Regions from separate parts of the Paenibacillus pseudetheri genome, predicted to be linked through region 2. Evidence: predicted binding sites of a transcription regulator. Region 2 holds the regulator's gene; the other holds the start of a gene.
What was found. The regulator CtsR, encoded in region 2, represses protease genes until heat stress. The targets are predictions, from matches to a motif close to ATGGTCAATAAAGGTCAAACA.
Positions count from the first base shown of each region.

Region 1 (9,040 bases), on a different contig from region 2:
GCCGGTGCTGATCCCTAAGTTTGCAGAACTGATTGAGCAGTCGAAGGGTAAGATCGCCAAGGTAGCGCTTGTGATTGACCTGCGCGGTAGGGAATTCTTCACTGCTTTGTCCGAGTCTCTAGCCTATATCAAAGATGAGTCAACCATTGGCTGTGAAATCTTGTTCTTGGATGCTACGGATTCGGTGCTTGTGCAGCGTTACAAGGAAAGCCGGCGTCATCATCCTCTAGCGCCTAAGGGACTTCCGCTTGATGGTATCAAGCTGGAACGTAAAATGCTTGAGGAATTAAAGAATTCTGCCACATTATGTCTGGATACTAGCAGTATGAAACCAGTGCAGCTCAAGGAGAAGATCGTTTCCCGGTTCTCGCATTTAGGAAAAAGTACACTCTCCGTCAACATTACATCGTTCGGATTTAAGTATGGTATTCCTATTGATGCAGACCTCGTCTTCGATGTTCGCTTTTTGCCTAACCCACATTATGTAGATCACCTGCGGCCAAAAACAGGTCAGGACAGCGATGTCTATGACTATGTAATGAAGTGGCCTGAAACACAGGTGTTCCTGACCAAACTGCTCGATATGCTTCATTTCTTAATTCCGCAATATCGTAGGGAAGGTAAATCCCAGATTATTATCGGCATTGGCTGTACAGGCGGGAAACACCGTTCAGTAGCCATTTCTGAATATTTGGGTAAAATGCTGGGCGTCAGCGAAACGGAATCCGTAGCCGTCAGTCATCGGGATTCCGAGCGTGATCGGCACTAATGAGAGAAGGGGTCCATAGTGGCTGAAGAACAAAGAGAGCGTCCGCGTATCGTCGTTATGGGCGGTGGCACGGGGCTATCTGTCATGCTTCGTGGCTTAAAAGAAAAGCCGCTAGATATTACAGCTATAGTTACCGTAGCAGATGATGGAGGAAGCTCGGGCATTTTGCGCAGTGAACTGCAAATGCCGCCTCCTGGGGACATCCGCAACGTATTAACAGCTATGGCTGATGTAGAGCCGCTCATGGCGGATATTATGAGATATCGTTTCAACACGGGCGAAGGCTTGGCGGGCCATAGTCTTGGTAATTTAATTCTTGCCGCGCTTACAGATATATCTGGCGATTTTGTCACTGCTGTTCGTGAGCTTAGCCGATTATTTGCTGTTCGCGGACGGGTATTACCCGCTGCGGGGGATGCCGTAGTATTGCGTGCAGAAATGTCGGACGGTACGATTATCACGGGTGAGTCTAAGATACCGGAAGCAGGCGGGATCATTAAACGGGTTTCTTTGGAGCCTGCTGATGTGGAGCCGTTGCCTGAAGCACTTGAAGCGATTCGAAATGCTGATGCAATTCTTTTGGGTCCAGGGAGTCTATATACGAGCATTCTTCCGAACCTACTTGTCCCGAAGCTGGCAGAAGCAGTTGTATCTTCTGATGCAATCAAAATTTTTGTCTGCAATGTAATGACTCAGCCTGGTGAAACGGATAATTATACTGTAAATGACCATCTACAAGCCGTTTATGATCATATTGGGATTCATTTGTTTGATTATATTATTGTGAATGACGGTGAAATTCCAGAGCAGGTGCAGTCGAAGTACGCTGAGAAGGGTGCACGTCCGGTACAACTCGACAAGGATGTACTAGAAGGCAGTGCATATAAAGTTATAGCGGATAAGCTAGTGTTATTCCGAACTTATTTGAGGCATGATACTGATAAGCTTAGTCATCATATTTATCAGCTTGTGCAAGATTGGATAAACAGAAATCCTAGGGTATAACTTAAAATATAAGAAAGTATAAGTCTTACACCTATACTTTATGTCTTATATTTCTCGCTTAAACGCTACCGTCCTTACAAGGACGCCGAAGGCGTTTATGCTTGTATATATGAATGACGTACTTATTTCAGAAAGAGGTGAGACCCTTGTCTTTTGCGGCCCTTACCAAAAAAGAGCTGACGATGGTGGAGAGTGAGCCCTGTTGTGAGAAGGCGGAAATGTCAGCGCTTATCCGTATGAATGGATCTGTGCAGCTTTCAAGCAAAAAGGTGATTCTCGACATTTCGACGGAGAACGCCGCGATTGCAAGGCGGGTATATTCTTTGCTTAAGAAATATTACCAGGTCCATATTGAGCTACTCGTGCGTAAGAAAATGCGTTTGAAGAAAAATAACGTTTATATCGTTAGAATCCCTAGTCGCGTACAGGAGATCCTAAATGATCTCAGAATTGTGTCCGAAGGATTTATTTTTACCGACGGTATTGATAAAGAGATTGTTGGGAATAACTGCTGTAAGCGTGCTTATTTGCGTGGTGCCTTTTTGGCCGGCGGATCGGTTAATAATCCGGAGGGTTCCTCTTACCATTTGGAGATTTCCTCGATGTATGAGGAGCATTGTAAGGCGCTGGTCGATCTGGCTGGTGAATTTCACCTAAACGCACGCTGCATTGAACGTAAAAAAGGGTTCATTCTATACATTAAAGAAGGCGAGAAGATAATCGAATTCTTAAGTCTGATCGGGGCGCATCAAGCGTTGTTCAAATTTGAGGATGTAAGAATTATGCGTGATATGCGTAATTCCGTGAATCGGATCGTAAACTGCGAGACCGCGAATCTCAATAAAACGATAAGTGCCGCGGTGCGGCAGATTGAGAATATCAAACTGCTGCAGCGAGAAGTGGGACTGGAGAGCTTACCGGATAAACTGCGAGAAGTTGCAGAAATTCGAATGGCACACCCAGATATCAACCTTAAAGAGGTTGGTGAAATGCTGAAAGGTACGGTTAGTAAGTCCGGAGTAAATCATCGACTTCGTAAGATTGATGAACTGGCGGACAAGGTTCGAGGCGGCTAGTCACTTTTTTTCTAGTGTGGTTTACGTTATAATGATATAATACTATAAAATTAATGTGAAATTTTTGGGGAGAACTCAATTAGGGGGTAAGCGTTTCATGACAAAGCACCCGGTAGTTGTTCGGTTGAAGACAGGGCTACACGCTCGACCGGCAGCATTGTTTGTGCAAGAAGCTAACAAGTTTTCGTCGGAGATTTTCGTGGAAAAAGACGATAAAAAAGTAAACGCCAAAAGTATTATGGGGATTATGAGCCTAGCGATCAGTTCCGGCACGGAGATCTATATCAGCGCGGATGGTGCAGACGCGGATCAAGCTGTAAACGCTTTGACGAGTCTCGTCAGCAAAGAAGAGCTTGAGAACCAATAATCTTTTAAATTGACTTTTTATCGCATGACTAAAAAGCCCCTAGGGGCTTTTTTTTATACTAAAAAATAGATTTAGATGTGCAACATTTACCAAAAAGACTCGTCTAGAGGGTAATAACAAATCATAAAAGGTGAAAGGGGCTGGCAAATATGAAAGGTTTGGTAAAGAAGATTGGTTCAGTGTTGATCGTAGGGAGTTTGTTAATTGGAGGGATTAGCATGAGTGGTGTCTTCCAAGGTCCTGCAAAGGCTTACGCAGATGAAGTGCAGAAAAATGTCGTTAGTGTAGTAGGTAAAGGTGAATTGTCCATCAAGCCGGATATTGTATACCTGTCCATCGGTGTGGATACTACGGCTACAACTGCACAAGAAGCGCAAAAAACAAATGCTGCTAAAATCCAAAAGATCACTACACTACTGAAAGGGACTTGGAAAATCGCTGATAAGGATATTCAAAGTACCCAATTTTATGTGCAACCCAACTATAGTTATAGCGAAAAAGAAGGACAGCAAGTCAAAGGGTACAACGCGAATCATACGCTGTTAGTGTCTTATAGAGATCTGACCAAGGTCGGTGAATTGCTGGACGCTGCATCTGCGGCAGGGGCAAACAATATCGGAAATGCACGTTTTTCCGTGGAAGATACTTCTGCCTTTGAAGCTCAGGTGATTGAAAAGGCGATGGCAAACGCAGATGTTAAAGCAGGAGCTATTGCTAAAGCGGCTAAACGTAGCTTGGGTCAAGTAATCACGGTCAGCCAAAATGATGGCAATGTCACTCCGGTTTATTTTGAACAGAATTTGAAAATGGATATGGCTGCAGCAGATGCTGGTGCAAGTACATCCGTTCAACCGGAAGTAGTTAAAGTTACAACACAGCTGAGCGTAATGTATGAATTGAAATAGTATTAGAACAAGATGAAAGCAGGAGAGGTGATCTTCCACTAGTAATAGTGGGGGGCGCCTCTTTTGTGTGTAAATTCTCTAAGATTAGGTTTAATAAATTGGAAAGGAGTGGGAAAATAAAATGATGAATATCTCAAAAGAAATAGTACGCAAATGGGGCATAGGTTTGATGTCAGCGGGGTTATTGCTTGGTGGAGGAGTGCTACCTGGTGAGATTGGTTATGCAGCGTCTGATCAGACGCAGAGTAAGGTTATTGCTTCAAGTATAGTTCTAAAGGCGAATGGGATGATTTCGCGGGAGACAGGTATTTTGCAGGAAGGGAAGGTCTGGATTCCGATTACCTTTATGCGTGATGTGCTGCGATTACCTTTTACTTATGATAAAAAAGAAAATGCATACACGATAGGAAAGGGAACGACTAAGGTCAAGTTGATGTTATCTAGCTATGGCACTTCTATTTGGGTGAATAACTATTACATTCGAGAGTATGAAGGAAAGCTAATAAACAACCGGCTCTATGTTCCATCAGGTCTCTTAAATGATTATCTGGGCTATAAAGTGGATTGGAGTAGGGGCTCTAGTAAGTTGAACGTGGTGAACAGACCACAGAACACGTTGACGGTAACCACGGAGACCTATGCTAAGGATCGAAAAGAGGCATTTATCCAGCTTGATTATCCGAAGATCGGTGGATTAAGCAATTCCAATGCACAGCAGGCCATGAATGATATTTTGAAAGAAAGTGCCATGAGATTCGCTGCGGGTGCAGAAAAGGATATCTCGAATCGATCCGGATCAGAGCCCAAGTATACCTATGATATTGATTATGTGGTGACCTACAATCAGAACGGCGTGATCAGTTTAGTAATGTCACAGTATAGTGATACGGGCGGCGCTCATGGCATGACCAACCGGGAGGCTTTTACCTTTTCGCTCAAGGATGGCAAACGTCTATTATTGGGTGATCTGTTTGGTGCTAATCCCAATTACAAACAACTGTTAAATGCAAAGTTGAACAAGCTGGTAAAAGCGGAGGAAAGTTATTTGGGGGGATTCAACGGATTGAATACGGAAAAGTATTTTTATCTGAAGGATGATCAGGTCGTTCTGTTCTTCCAATTGTACGAATATACAGCATATGCTGCGGGGTTCCCGGAATATACCTTTACTTTCAAAGAACTGTTGCCGGAGGGCGGTAGTCCATTTGCTGCTATAAAATAAATAGAGGAATCGTAACCGCTAGTGTCTGCACTGGACATCTCCCCCTTACCAGAATCATCTCGAATTCATATGCTAAATGGAGTAACTAGTTTATGAACGGGGGAGAGCTATGAGCTATCAATATACTGCAATTGGCGATTCCTTGACGACTGGATTTGGCGCTCTGCCTGGTAACGGCTTTGTACCGGTGTACCGTAGAATGGCGGAAGGGAGACTGCGTTCTAATGTAGCCTCTACGAATTTGGGCGTGAATGGATTGACTACTTCTGAACTGGAACAGCGGCTACGCGGGAGTTCTATGACTCGCGAAGCTATTCGAGCAGCCGACATTATCACCCTATCCATCGGTGGCAACGATTTAATCCATGCTGCGAAGGCTGCAGCTAGACAACCTGAAAATTTATCAAAAGAGCTACGAATATCACTACAGGAATGCAAACAAAATTTTGCTGCAATTATGAGTATTCTCTTTCAATTGAAGGCGGGAACGCGTAGACCTTTTATCATTCGAATTGTGGGATTGTATAATCCCTATCCTCAGGTAGTAGGTGCTACAGAGTGGGTACGGCAGTTTAACGGCTATGCATCACAGTACAGTAGTCGAGCATGTGGATTTGCTTCAATTTATAGTGAGTTTGCAGGAAACGAAAGAGGGCTTTTATCGATTGACCACCTACATCCTAATGGCCGAGGCTATCGTGTGATTGCTGAGAAACTGGATGGTCTTGGTTATGGCAGTTTGAATTAATTGAGATTCGTATGAAGTAGTCGTCTGAAAAATAAAGAGGCTGTGCGCTAACCATCAAGTGGATAGGGCACAGCCTCTTTGTGTTGTTGTTCTATAGCTTACACACCGCTAGGCAGTGTCTTCTCGATGACTTTATCAACGATACCGTAAGCTGCCGCGTCTGCAGCAGTCATGAAGTAATCACGATCTGTATCCTTCTCAATACGCTCTAGCGGTTGACCCGTACGTTCAGCAAGGATACGATTCAACTTATCACGTAATTTCAGGATACGGCGGGCACGGATTTCGATATCCGTTGCTTGACCTTGAGCACCACCCAGAGGTTGGTGAATCATGATTTCACTGTTAGGCAGCGCGAAGCGTTTGCCTTTAGCGCCAGCGTTTAGTAGGAAAGCTCCCATGGAAGCTGCCATACCCACACAGATGGTGGAAACGTCCGGTTTAATGTACTGCATTGTATCAAAAATAGCCATACCTGCAGTAATGGAACCGCCGGGGCTATTCACATAAAGGTGAATGTCCTTCTCCGGATCTTCGGCAGCCAAGAACAGCATTTGTGCGATGATAGAATTGGCTACCACGTCATTAACCTCCGTTCCAAGGAAAATGATGCGGTCCTTCAGCAGGCGGGAATAGATGTCATAAGCGCGCTCACCGCGGTTGCTCTGTTCTACTACCATAGGAATATAACTCACGTGGAAAACCTCCTTGATATTGGTTCTTTAAATGTATTCATTTTTACTCTTGCCGTATTACCCACATGATAAACAAATTCAAACAAAAAGTCAAAGAAAGTCAAACTTATATTCAAAAAAAAGAGCCGACACGCGGCTCTTTGGTTAAGTAGTAGTATAGGCACTACTAAATTATGTGCAAAAGTGAAATTAATGGCGCGCCCGCCAAGAATCGAACTTGGATCTCAGGCTTCGGAGGCCTACGTCATATCCATTGGACCACGGGCGCAACAAAAATGATTATACTACAATTTCTGTGCAATTGCAATGAATTAATAATACTGTACACGGGTTCTATCCCTTGTCTTTAAGGTGGACAAGCGTACATTGTCTTTCACTCAGTGATAGAATCTGGATTGTTAATGACAGGTTTTAGGAGCTATACCTCTTTCCCGATCTTATAAATGTATAAGAAGACAAGCGCTTGAGAATTCTACTCTCGGAAGACTTGCACTTCGAGCAAAATTTGGTTAGAATATGAGTGGGACTTAAAAAGTTTACCCGGGACATTTTGAGACCATGAACAAGGGAATAGAGGAAGACGAAGTTGCAGGAGTGAAAGTATGCGTAATTTATTAGATATCCAAAAGCAGCTTCTGCCTGATCTCATGGAAACCCTTAAGAGACGGTACACGATTCTTCATCAGATCATGCTGTCCGATATAATTGGACGCAGAACGCTTGCCGCTTCACTTGATATGACTGAGCGGGTGCTGCGTGCCGAGACGGATCTTCTGAAATCGCAAGGGCTCATTGAGATCGAAAGCGTTGGTATGCGCATTAGCGCTGCTGGGCGTAGACTGCTTGATTTGCTAGAGCCGGTCGTTAAGAGCCTGTTTGGTCTGGATGATCTGGAAGAGAAAATTCGGGCAACGTATGGTCTGGATAAAGTTATTGTGGTGCCGGGTGATTGTGAATCATCGCCGTTCACCAAACGTGAGCTTGGCCGAGCGGGTGCAAAAGCGCTGCTTAGTGTACTTCGTACAGATGATATTGTTGCTGTCACAGGTGGATCAACGCTTGCCGATATGGCTGATCAACTGACACCGCCGTTATCCCTTTCCTATAAGAACGCTTGGTTTGTTCCGGCGCGTGGTGGACTAGGAGAGAGTATGGAGATTCAAGCCAATACGATTGCCTCAACAATGGCAAAACGGGTTGGAGCGAATTACCGGTTATTGCATGTACCTGATTTACTTAGTGGGGATGCCTACCAGTCACTAGCACTTGACTCTAATATTGGAGAAATTGTACAAATCATCCGCAGTTCGCGTATTATTGTACATGGGATTGGGGATGCCATTGAAATGACTCGACGCCGCAAGCTGGATGAGGCTACTGTCTCAGAAATCCAGGGTGAGGGAGCCGTGGCAGAATCCTTTGGGTATTACTTTAACGAAGAGGGTCAGGTTGTCCATACGATGCTTACGATGGGACTACGTCTAGAAGATATTGTCCGGACGGAGACAGTCATCGGTATTGCTGGAGGCAAACCAAAGGCCAAAGCCATTCACGCCATGCTGCGTTTCGGGCAGGAGAATATACTCGTCACGGACGAGGCTGCTGCTGTGGAAATAGGCAAGGGAATTGACAATCAGTTACAGATATCCTCGTAACACACTAGAACATATATCTTGCATTATACTTAACATTGTTGTCATGACAGGCTTCACGGTCTGTTTTGAATAAATAAAACGAATTCTAGGAGGAACTATTCAATGAGTGTAAAAGTTGGAATTAACGGATTTGGACGTATTGGACGCCTTGCTTTCCGCCGTATTCAAAATGTAGAAGGTATCGAAGTGGTAGCAATCAACGATTTGACTGACGCTAAGATGCTTGCTCATTTGCTTAAATATGATACAACTCAAGGTCGCTTTGATGGAGAAGTAGAAGTACATGACGGATTCTTCAAAGTAAACGGTAAAGATGTTAAGGTTCTTGCTAACCGCAACCCTGAAGAATTGCCATGGGGCGACCTTGGTGTTGACATCGTTCTTGAGTGCACAGGTTTCTTCACAACTAAAGAAGCTGCTGAAAAACACTTGAAAGGTGGAGCTAAGAAAGTAGTTATCTCCGCTCCAGCTACTGGCGACATGAAAACTGTCGTTTACAACGTTAATGATGACATTCTTGATGGTACTGAGACTGTTATTTCCGGCGCATCTTGCACAACGAACTGCCTAGCTCCAATGGCAAAAGTATTGAACGACA
Region 1 covers NZ_CAKMAB010000038.1:15,870-24,909, reverse strand. Annotated here, with positions in the region: gene rapZ (RNase adapter RapZ) at 1-769, shown strand, start outside; gene L1028_RS24560 (gluconeogenesis factor YvcK family protein) at 827-1,774, shown strand; gene whiA (DNA-binding protein WhiA) at 1,921-2,850, shown strand; gene L1028_RS24550 (HPr family phosphocarrier protein) at 2,948-3,217, shown strand; gene L1028_RS24545 (SIMPL domain-containing protein) at 3,367-4,122, shown strand; gene L1028_RS24540 (PdaC/SigV domain-containing protein) at 4,244-5,344, shown strand; gene L1028_RS24535 (GDSL-type esterase/lipase family protein) at 5,454-6,092, shown strand; gene clpP (ATP-dependent Clp endopeptidase proteolytic subunit ClpP) at 6,191-6,787, opposite strand; tRNA gene L1028_RS24525 (tRNA-Arg) at 6,981-7,055, opposite strand; gene L1028_RS24520 (sugar-binding transcriptional regulator) at 7,390-8,442, shown strand; gene gap (type I glyceraldehyde-3-phosphate dehydrogenase) at 8,545-9,040, shown strand, end outside.
Region 1: the regulator CtsR is predicted to act here: its motif matches at 6,874-6,894, upstream of clpP (ATP-dependent Clp endopeptidase proteolytic subunit ClpP).

Region 2 (9,040 bases):
CGATAGCGGAGGGGTTCCACACGTACCCATCCCGAACACGACCGTTAAGCCCTCCAGCGCCGATGGTACTTGGACCGAAGGGTCCTGGGAGAGTAGGACGTTGCCAAGCACAATTAGACCACTGTTGAGTAATCGACAGTGGCTTTTTTGCGTTTATTATAGACTGTGGAAAACTTGTGGATAAACTTTTGGATTTGCAGAAAAGTTACACACATGTGGATAGATGATTGAAAGAGAAATAATCCCGAAATAGTGTGGATTAAATACATATTTATATGGATCTGTCAACAGAAAACCTAAGTAGTACACGGGTTGCTGTGGATATAGCCGGGATTATGTGGATAGAGGGATTGATAAGTGGATAACTATTTTAACTTGGATGTTACAAGATTTCAAGACTATTTTTAAAACTGCATAGAGCTGTGGATAACTGAAAATAAAGTTATAAATAGTGCAATAGATTAGCGCACAATTGACGCTCTTGTTATACTTATCCTAAAAGTAATTTTATAAAGGATGAGGTGAGTTTGTGGTAATAAGACAGTTACGTTCAGAAGAATTCGATGCAAGCATGAACTTGTCAGAATATGCTTTTCAGTACAAGCTTCCTAGTGAAAAAAGAGCAAGTGTTAAGGAAAGATTCAAGCCTGAACAGGTATGGGGTGCTTTTGAGGACGGAATATTGGAAGCTAAATTGACAATTATTCCCTTCCAAGTCTACATACAGGGCAGAGTGGTACCTATGGGTGGTATAGCAGGGGTAGCTACATGGCCAGAGAACCGCAGACAAGGACATGTAGCAAATCTTTTGTCTCATGCGCTGCATACGATGAATGAGGCGGGGCAAACGCTCTCTTTTCTACACCCGTTCTTGATTCCGTTTTATCGTAAATTTGGCTGGGAAGTTTATTGTGAATATAAGAAATACTCTATTCCAGTAGCGAAGTTTCCCAAAAAGGTTGAAGTTGAGGGCAAGGTTAAACGGGACATAAAAGATATCGAAATATTGGATAGCCTATATACTCGATTCGCTGTCAGTTATAATGGGACACTTAAGCGCGATTTGGACTGGTGGGAGAACTCTGTTCTAGATGATGAAGGAAAGAGTGCAGTATTTTACTCTAAGAGTGGTGAACCAGAGGGATACGTGCTATATAAGATAGAGAACAGAGAACTGGTCATTGATGAATTTGTTTTTTTGAACGAACAAGCACGGCAGGGACTGTGGACATTTCTTGCGAACCATGATTCGATGGTGACCGGTGCATCCTTAAAGCTAGTGCCTTCGGACGATATGTTACCCTTCTTGCTGCCAGATCCGCGTATAGAACAAGAGAATTATCCTTATTTTATGGGGCGAATTGTTAATGCCAAGTCATTCATAGAAACTTACGCCTTCAGAGGAAACAGTACTCAAAAGAAGCAGCTTATATATATCGATGATAAATATGCAACCTGGAACGATGGATTGTGGGAATGGAACATCTCTAATGAGGGATCGGCTACTTTAACACGAGTGGAAGGGGACCGGGCAGAAGCAGACTTAAGCTGTGATATAGGTACATTGACGACCCTGATGCTTGGATATAAACGTCCGGCAGAGTTAGCTCGTTATGGACACATCTCAGGTCATTCAGCTGTACTGGAATGGTTTGAAGAAATCCTTCCGCAAGCACAAACTGCATTATTTGATCATTTTTAAAAATATAAGTTTCACGCTATACATTATCCTTATATTTCTCGCTTAAACGCTTATCGTCCTAATAAGGACCCCGAAGGCGTTTATACTTGACAAAATTTCGGGCTCTCCCCTTCGAAAGAAGTTGGGAGAGTTCTTTATTTCCGAATACATTCGTGAAAAAAAGTGAAAAATAAGAGAATCCACTTGGAATTAGCACAAAATATGTTATAATATTAAAAAGTCAAAGAAAGTCAAAGTCAACGAAACTTAATGACATCGATCCGATCCTCTGAACGCGTGGGATTATCCACAAATGTTTAAGTTCAATTAAAGACCATTGTCATTATGAATGCAAGTTGCAATCGGTATTATAAAGATTTAAGCACTGGAGGATGAGTGATGCGCAATATCTCTGATATTATCGAACAATATCTGAAGAATATTTTGCATGAAAGTCCCGAAGGTACGGTGGAAATCCAGCGAAATGACCTGGCGGACCAGTTCTCATGCGTACCGTCACAGATCAATTATGTCATCAGTACACGCTTTACTCTGGAAAAAGGTTATGTGGTGGAAAGTAAGCGGGGTGGCGGGGGATATATTCGTATTCAACGTTTTGAATTACCGCCAAACGTGGCACTGCATGCCCATTTAAACCATACTATAGGTGGCGGGATTGATCAGAACGCTGCTGAAGGGCTGATTTATCAGCTGGAGGAAGCTGGTTTTCTAAGTAAGCGTGAAGCGTGCCTTATGCGCGCTGCTGTTTCTCGGGAATGCCTAACGGTTAAGATTCCATACCGGGATGAGATTCGTGCCAAGCTTATGAAGGCGATGTTAATCTCTTTGTTAGGCAAATAATTGTCAACCATAAGGGAGGGGCTTTCGCTTATGCAATGCCAGGAATGTGGCGTCAAGCCGGCAACACTCCACTTCACTAAAATCGTGAATGGAGAGAAGACGGAGTTTCATATCTGTGAGAGCTGTGCACGGGAGAAGGGTGAACTCATTCCCGGAACGGCTGGAGGATTCTCCATCCACAGTCTGCTCTCAGGTCTGCTTGATCTTGAAGGTGCCGGCAAGGAGAAGTCGGCTGCAACGAAGACTACGCAGAGCCTGCAATGTGAGAATTGTGGGATGACGTACTCACAGTTTAGCAAATTAGGCCGTTTTGGCTGTAGCTCCTGTTATGAATATTTTAACAGCGCACTGGACCCGCTTTTTAAGCGAGTGCATGGCAGTACTTCACATGTAGGTAAGATTCCGAAACGTGCAGGAGCTCAGATTGTGTTTAGACGCCAAATTGATGAACTCAAGCAGGAATTACAGCAAAGTATTACACAGGAAGAATTCGAGAAAGCAGCGGAGCTGCGAGATCAGATTCGTAAACTTGAAAAAGAAATAGCACAAGAGTAGAGTCTTTGATATATAGGGGGGATATGACATGTCAAGTCTCCGATTTACTGAACAAGCGCTTAGTGATTGGATGCGTTCTGGAGGTAGTCATTCCGAGATTGTAATTAGCAGTCGTATGCGTATTGCCCGTAATCTAGAGCATCTTCCGTTCCCAATGCTGGCTTCCTTAGAGCAATCGGAAGAAGTATTAGCGCTACTGGCTCCTGTGTTTCATGAGGAAGCAGCTGCAGATTTCGGATCTTTTCAGCTCCTAAAGCTTGATGAAGTGAATGAACTGGACAAAAAGGTACTGGTTGAGAAGCATCTAATCAGTCCTAACTTGGCTAATGATTCGCGCAGTGCGGCTGTCTTATTAAATGAAGATGAGTCGGTCAGCATCATGATTAACGAAGAGGATCACCTGCGAATCCAATGTCTGTTTCCTGGTCTTCAGGTTAGAGAAGCATGGGAACGTGCGACGGCGATCGATGATATATTTGAGGCAGCTGTCAATTACGCTTTTGATGATAAAAGAGGATATTTGACTAGTTGTCCCACCAATGTTGGTACTGGCCTTCGTGCCTCGGTAATGCTGCATCTGCCAGCGCTTGTAATGACTCATCAGATCAATCGCATATTGTCTGCAGTGAACCAAGTGGGATTGACAGTAAGAGGAATTTACGGTGAGGGTAGCGAAGCAGTAGGGAACATCTTTCAAATTTCTAATCAGATCACTCTCGGTCAAACGGAAAGTGAAATTATAGAGAACCTTCACAGTGTAGTTACCCAGATTATTGAGCATGAGCGAAATGCCCGTGAACGGTTGCTTGTTGACTCCGCCCTGAGAATAACAGACCGAGTGAAGCGTTCTTACGGGATTTTATGTTATGCAGCTCTTATGGAGCTGAAAGAATCTGCTCAACGCCTGTCTGATGTGAGACTTGGGATTGACCTTGGCATTCTGGAAGGTCTTTCGATTTCAGTGCTTAATGAACTTAATGTAAAGACACAGCCAGGATTTCTGCAAAAGATGTTCGGCGATGAGCTGAACGCTACTGAACGAGATATGTATCGGGCAAAACTGCTCCGAGAGACACTGGGAACACAACATTAATATAGATATTTATTATTCATGGAGGTGCAGGAGATATGATGTTTGGAAGATTTACGGAACGCGCACAAAAAGTGCTAGCGCTGGCGCAGGAAGAAGCTGTTCGTTTAGGACACAACAATATTGGTACAGAACATATTTTGCTCGGACTTATTCGTGAAGGAGACGGCATTGCTGCTAAGGCATTAATAGCTTTAGGGCTAGGGCTTGAAAAAATCCAAGACGAAGTGGAGACACTGATTGGCAGAGGTCAAGAACAGCCTACGAACATTGCTTATACTCCTCGCGCTAAAAAAGTGATTGAGCTGTCGATGGACGAAGCCCGCAAATTGGGTCATACGTATGTTGGCACTGAGCATATTTTGCTTGGACTTATCCGTGAAGGGGAAGGTGTCGCGGCTCGTGTGCTTAATAACCTCGGCATCAGTTTGAACAAAGCTCGTCAACAAGTTCTTCAGCTCCTGGGAAGCAGCGAGGCTGCTTCTAGTCATAGCGGGACTCCGGCTAACGTCAGCACACCGACCCTAGATGGTCTTGCGCGCGATTTGACCGCCTATGCTAAGGAGGGCAATCTAGACCCCGTTATCGGCCGTAGTAAGGAAATTGAACGTGTTATTCAGGTACTGAGTCGCCGGACTAAGAATAACCCGGTACTGATCGGTGAACCTGGTGTTGGTAAAACAGCTATCGCGGAAGGACTTGCACAAAAGATTATCAATAATGAAATCCCAGAGACACTTCGCGACAAACGCGTCATGACGCTCGACATGGGCTCAGTAGTGGCTGGAACAAAATATCGCGGTGAGTTTGAAGACCGCCTCAAGAAAATTATGGATGAGATTCGCCAAGCAGGTAATATCGTGCTCTTTATCGACGAACTTCATACGCTAATCGGTGCTGGTGGCGCAGAAGGTGCAATTGACGCTTCTAACATTCTGAAGCCGGCTTTAGCCCGTGGAGAACTTCAGTGCATTGGTGCGACTACGCTTGACGAATATCGTAAATATATTGAAAAAGATGCTGCTTTGGAGCGTCGTTTCCAACCGATTACGGTGGATCAGCCATCTCCAGAAGAAGCGGTCCAAATTCTGTTCGGACTTCGCGATCGTTATGAAGCGCATCACCGTGTGAAGATTACGGATGAAGCTATTGTGGAAGCCGTGAAGCTGTCCGATCGTTACATCCCGGATCGTTTCCTGCCAGATAAAGCGATTGACCTTATCGATGAAGCAGGATCCAAAGTAAGGCTTCACTCTTACACCATCCCGCCAAATCTGAAGGAACTTGAAATGCGCTTGGATGATATCCGCAAGGAGAAAGATTCCGCCGTGCAGAGTCAAGAGTTTGAAAAAGCGGCGGCCTTGCGTGATACAGAGCAAAAAATCCGTGAAGAACTTGATACGACTAAGAATCAATGGAAAGAAAAACAGGGCCGCACGGATTCGGAGGTTACACCTGAAGATATCGCACAGGTTGTTGCTAGCTGGACTGGTATACCTGTAAGCAAGCTGAAGGAAGAGGAGACTGACCGTCTGCTTAACATGGAGGCTTTACTGCATGAACGAGTGATTGGTCAGGACGAAGCTGTTAAGGCAGTTAGCCGGGCACTACGCCGTGCGCGTGCGGGTCTTAAGGATCCGAAACGTCCAATGGGTTCCTTTATCTTCCTTGGTCCTACAGGTGTAGGTAAAACTGAGTTGGCTCGTGCATTGGCTGAAGCCATGTTCGGCGATGAGAATGCGGTCATCCGTATTGATATGTCGGAATACATGGAGAAGCACTCCACGTCCCGCTTAGTCGGAGCCCCTCCTGGATATGTAGGCTATGAAGAAGGCGGCCAATTAACCGAGAAGGTACGCCGTAAACCTTATTCTGTAGTGCTGCTTGATGAAATTGAAAAAGCGCACCCAGAAGTATTTAACATCTTGCTGCAAGTTCTTGAAGATGGTCGTTTGACTGACTCTAAAGGACGGGTAGTCGATTTCCGTAATACATTAATTATTCTGACTTCTAACGTAGGCGCACAAGCGATCAAGAAGAATTCGACACTTGGATTCACAGCGGTGCAAGATGCCGGAGCAGAATACGGTAATATGAAGGGCAAGGTAATGGAAGAGCTTAAGAAGAGCTTCCGTCCAGAGTTCTTGAACCGGATTGACGAAATCATCGTCTTCCATTCCCTCGATGAGAAGCATATTGCTGAAATTGTTACGTTGATGTCTGATGAACTGCGCAAGCGGCTGCGTGAATATGATGTTGATTTCGTACTCACGGATGCGGCGAAGGCTTTCCTGGCTAAGGAAGGTTACGACCCAGCCTTCGGTGCACGTCCATTGCGTCGTGCGATTCAGAAGCATATTGAAGACCGCCTTTCCGAGGAATTATTGAGAGGAAATATCCAAAAGGGTGATTCACTCAACATTGATGAAGTTGGCGGAGAACTTGTAGTGAAGAAAGTGGATGCCCCTGTAGCGCCATTGCTTGAAAAAGAAGTAGAATCCGAATAAAAAAAAAGAATTAAATGAAGCTTCCGCTCCTCAGTTTATTGAGGGGCGGAAGCTTTTTTAATATAAATTTCTCACTTAAAAATATACATTTAGTACAAATTCCGAATGACCTTTCGTTAAAGGGGCAGAAATGGTAAACTTTCATTAGAAGAAAATATCCGCAATTTAAAAGTTCGGACCGTAAGGAGAACAAATGGCTAAACCAAAAACTAAATTTTTTTGCACCGATTGTGGATACGAATCGCCAAAATGGTTCGGAAAATGTCCCGGGTGCCAAGCTTGGAACTCCATGGTGGAGGAAACGGAAAGCGTAGTCAAAACACAGGGAATGAATGCCCCTATTTTTCATAGTAAAGAAAAGGCACAATCGATCATAAGTATAGAAAGTGACAAGGAACCGCGCATACTGACAGGTATAGGTGAGCTTAACCGTGTTCTCGGTGGGGGGATCGTGCCAGGATCGCTGGTACTAGTAGGGGGAGACCCAGGAATCGGTAAATCTACGCTCTTATTACAGACGTCGCATGCTCTGACAACTCAGGGATTGCGAGTGCTGTACATTTCGGGCGAAGAATCGGTAAGGCAAACTAAACTACGTGCGGATCGCCTCGGTGCGTTGTCAGCTGAGCTATATGTACTATGTGAGACGAATATGGAAAGCATAGAAGAAGCGATTGAACAAATTCAGCCGCAATTTCTTGTTATCGATTCGATTCAGACTGTATTTATGCCAGAAGTAACTAGTGCGCCAGGCAGTGTGACCCAGGTTCGGGAATGTACGACAAGATTTATGCGTATCGCTAAGATTCGGGGAATTGCTACAGTTCTCGTTGGGCATGTCACCAAGGAAGGCGCTATTGCAGGCCCACGGATGCTTGAACATATGGTGGATTGTGTGCTGTATTTTGAGGGAGAGCGGCATCATACGTATAGACTCCTGCGGGCTGTAAAGAACCGATTCGGTTCAACGAATGAAATCGGCATTTTTGAAATGGGTGAAGTGGGTCTAACAGAAGTCGAAAATCCATCGGAGCTCTTCTTATCGGAACGTCCACTCGGCGTAGCCGGATCTACAGTCGTAGCCAGTATGGAAGGGACTAGACCGGTGCTTGTTGAGCTTCAGGCTCTTGTCGCTGCTACTCATTTCCCCTCCCCGCGCCGGATGTGCACAGGTATGGATCACCAGCGGATGGCACTCATTATCGCTGTACTGGAGAAGCGGATGGGTATGTTCCTGCAAAATCAGGATGCTTACCTTAATGTTGCTGGAGGCGTAAAGCTGGATGAACCGGCGATTGATTTAGCAGTAGCTATTAGTATCGCTTCCAGTTTTCGTGATATTTCAACAAAACCTTACGATGTTTTCTTCGGTGAAGTAGGGCTTACAGGTGAAGTAAGAGGTGTTTCACGCGCGGAAATGCGTGTGAAGGAGGCCGCGAAGCTAGGCTTCCGGCGGGTGATCATGCCAGAGAAAAGTTTGAAGGGCTGGAAGCACCCGCAAGATATCCAGATTATTGGCGTCAGTACCGTAGCAGATGCACTATCGGTCGCGTTAGATTAGGGGGCACAGGAATTATGAAAGAACAATTAGAGAATATGAATGATCTGCTCAGACTGGCGGCACCGGGGACACCCTTTCGGGAAGGTCTGGAGAATGTGCTGCGCGCTAAGACGGGAGCACTAATCGTCGTTGGATATAGTCCTGAGGTGATGGAGGTAGTGGATGGAGGATTCTCCATTAACTGCGATTTTTCGCCCAATTATTTATATGAGCTCGCCAAAATGGACGGTGCCATTATTCTTAGTGAGGATTTGAAACGCATTTTGTATGCAAATACACAGCTAATTCCGGATTCGTCCATCTCTTCCATCGAGACAGGCATTCGTCACCGGACCGCCGAGCGCGTAGCGAAGCAAACAGGTAAACTGGTTGTTTCCATTTCACAACGCCGCAATATCATTACTCTGTATCAAGGATCCATTCGATATGCACTAAAAGAAATCGGAGCTATTTTGGCTAAAGCTAATCAAGCGATTCAAACCCTCGAAAAGTATAAAGCGGTTCTTACACAAGGACTGACGAATTTGTCTGCTTCGGAGTATGAGGGAATCGTAACCGTGGCCGAAGTGGTCGGAGTGATTCAGCGGGTAGAGATGGTTCTACGCATAAAAATGGAGATCAAACGATATATAAATGAACTAGGCAACGAAGGCCGCTTAATCAGCATGCAGATGGAAGAACTGGTTGGAAATACAGAGGAAGAAGCATGGCTCCTATACAGAGACTATGCTAAGGAAGAGCAAGAAGATAAAATTCGTGAAATTATTGCCGGTCTCAAACGTATT
Region 2 covers NZ_CAKMAB010000035.1:55,955-64,994, reverse strand. Annotated here, with positions in the region: rRNA gene rrf (5S ribosomal RNA) at 1-109, shown strand, start outside; gene L1028_RS23785 (GNAT family N-acetyltransferase) at 530-1,702, shown strand; gene L1028_RS23780 (CtsR family transcriptional regulator) at 2,081-2,542, shown strand; gene mcsA (protein-arginine kinase activator protein McsA) at 2,573-3,097, shown strand; gene mcsB (protein-arginine kinase McsB) at 3,126-4,190, shown strand; gene clpC (ATP-dependent protease ATP-binding subunit ClpC) at 4,226-6,694, shown strand; gene radA (DNA repair protein RadA) at 6,888-8,255, shown strand; gene disA (DNA integrity scanning diadenylate cyclase DisA) at 8,270-9,040, shown strand, end outside.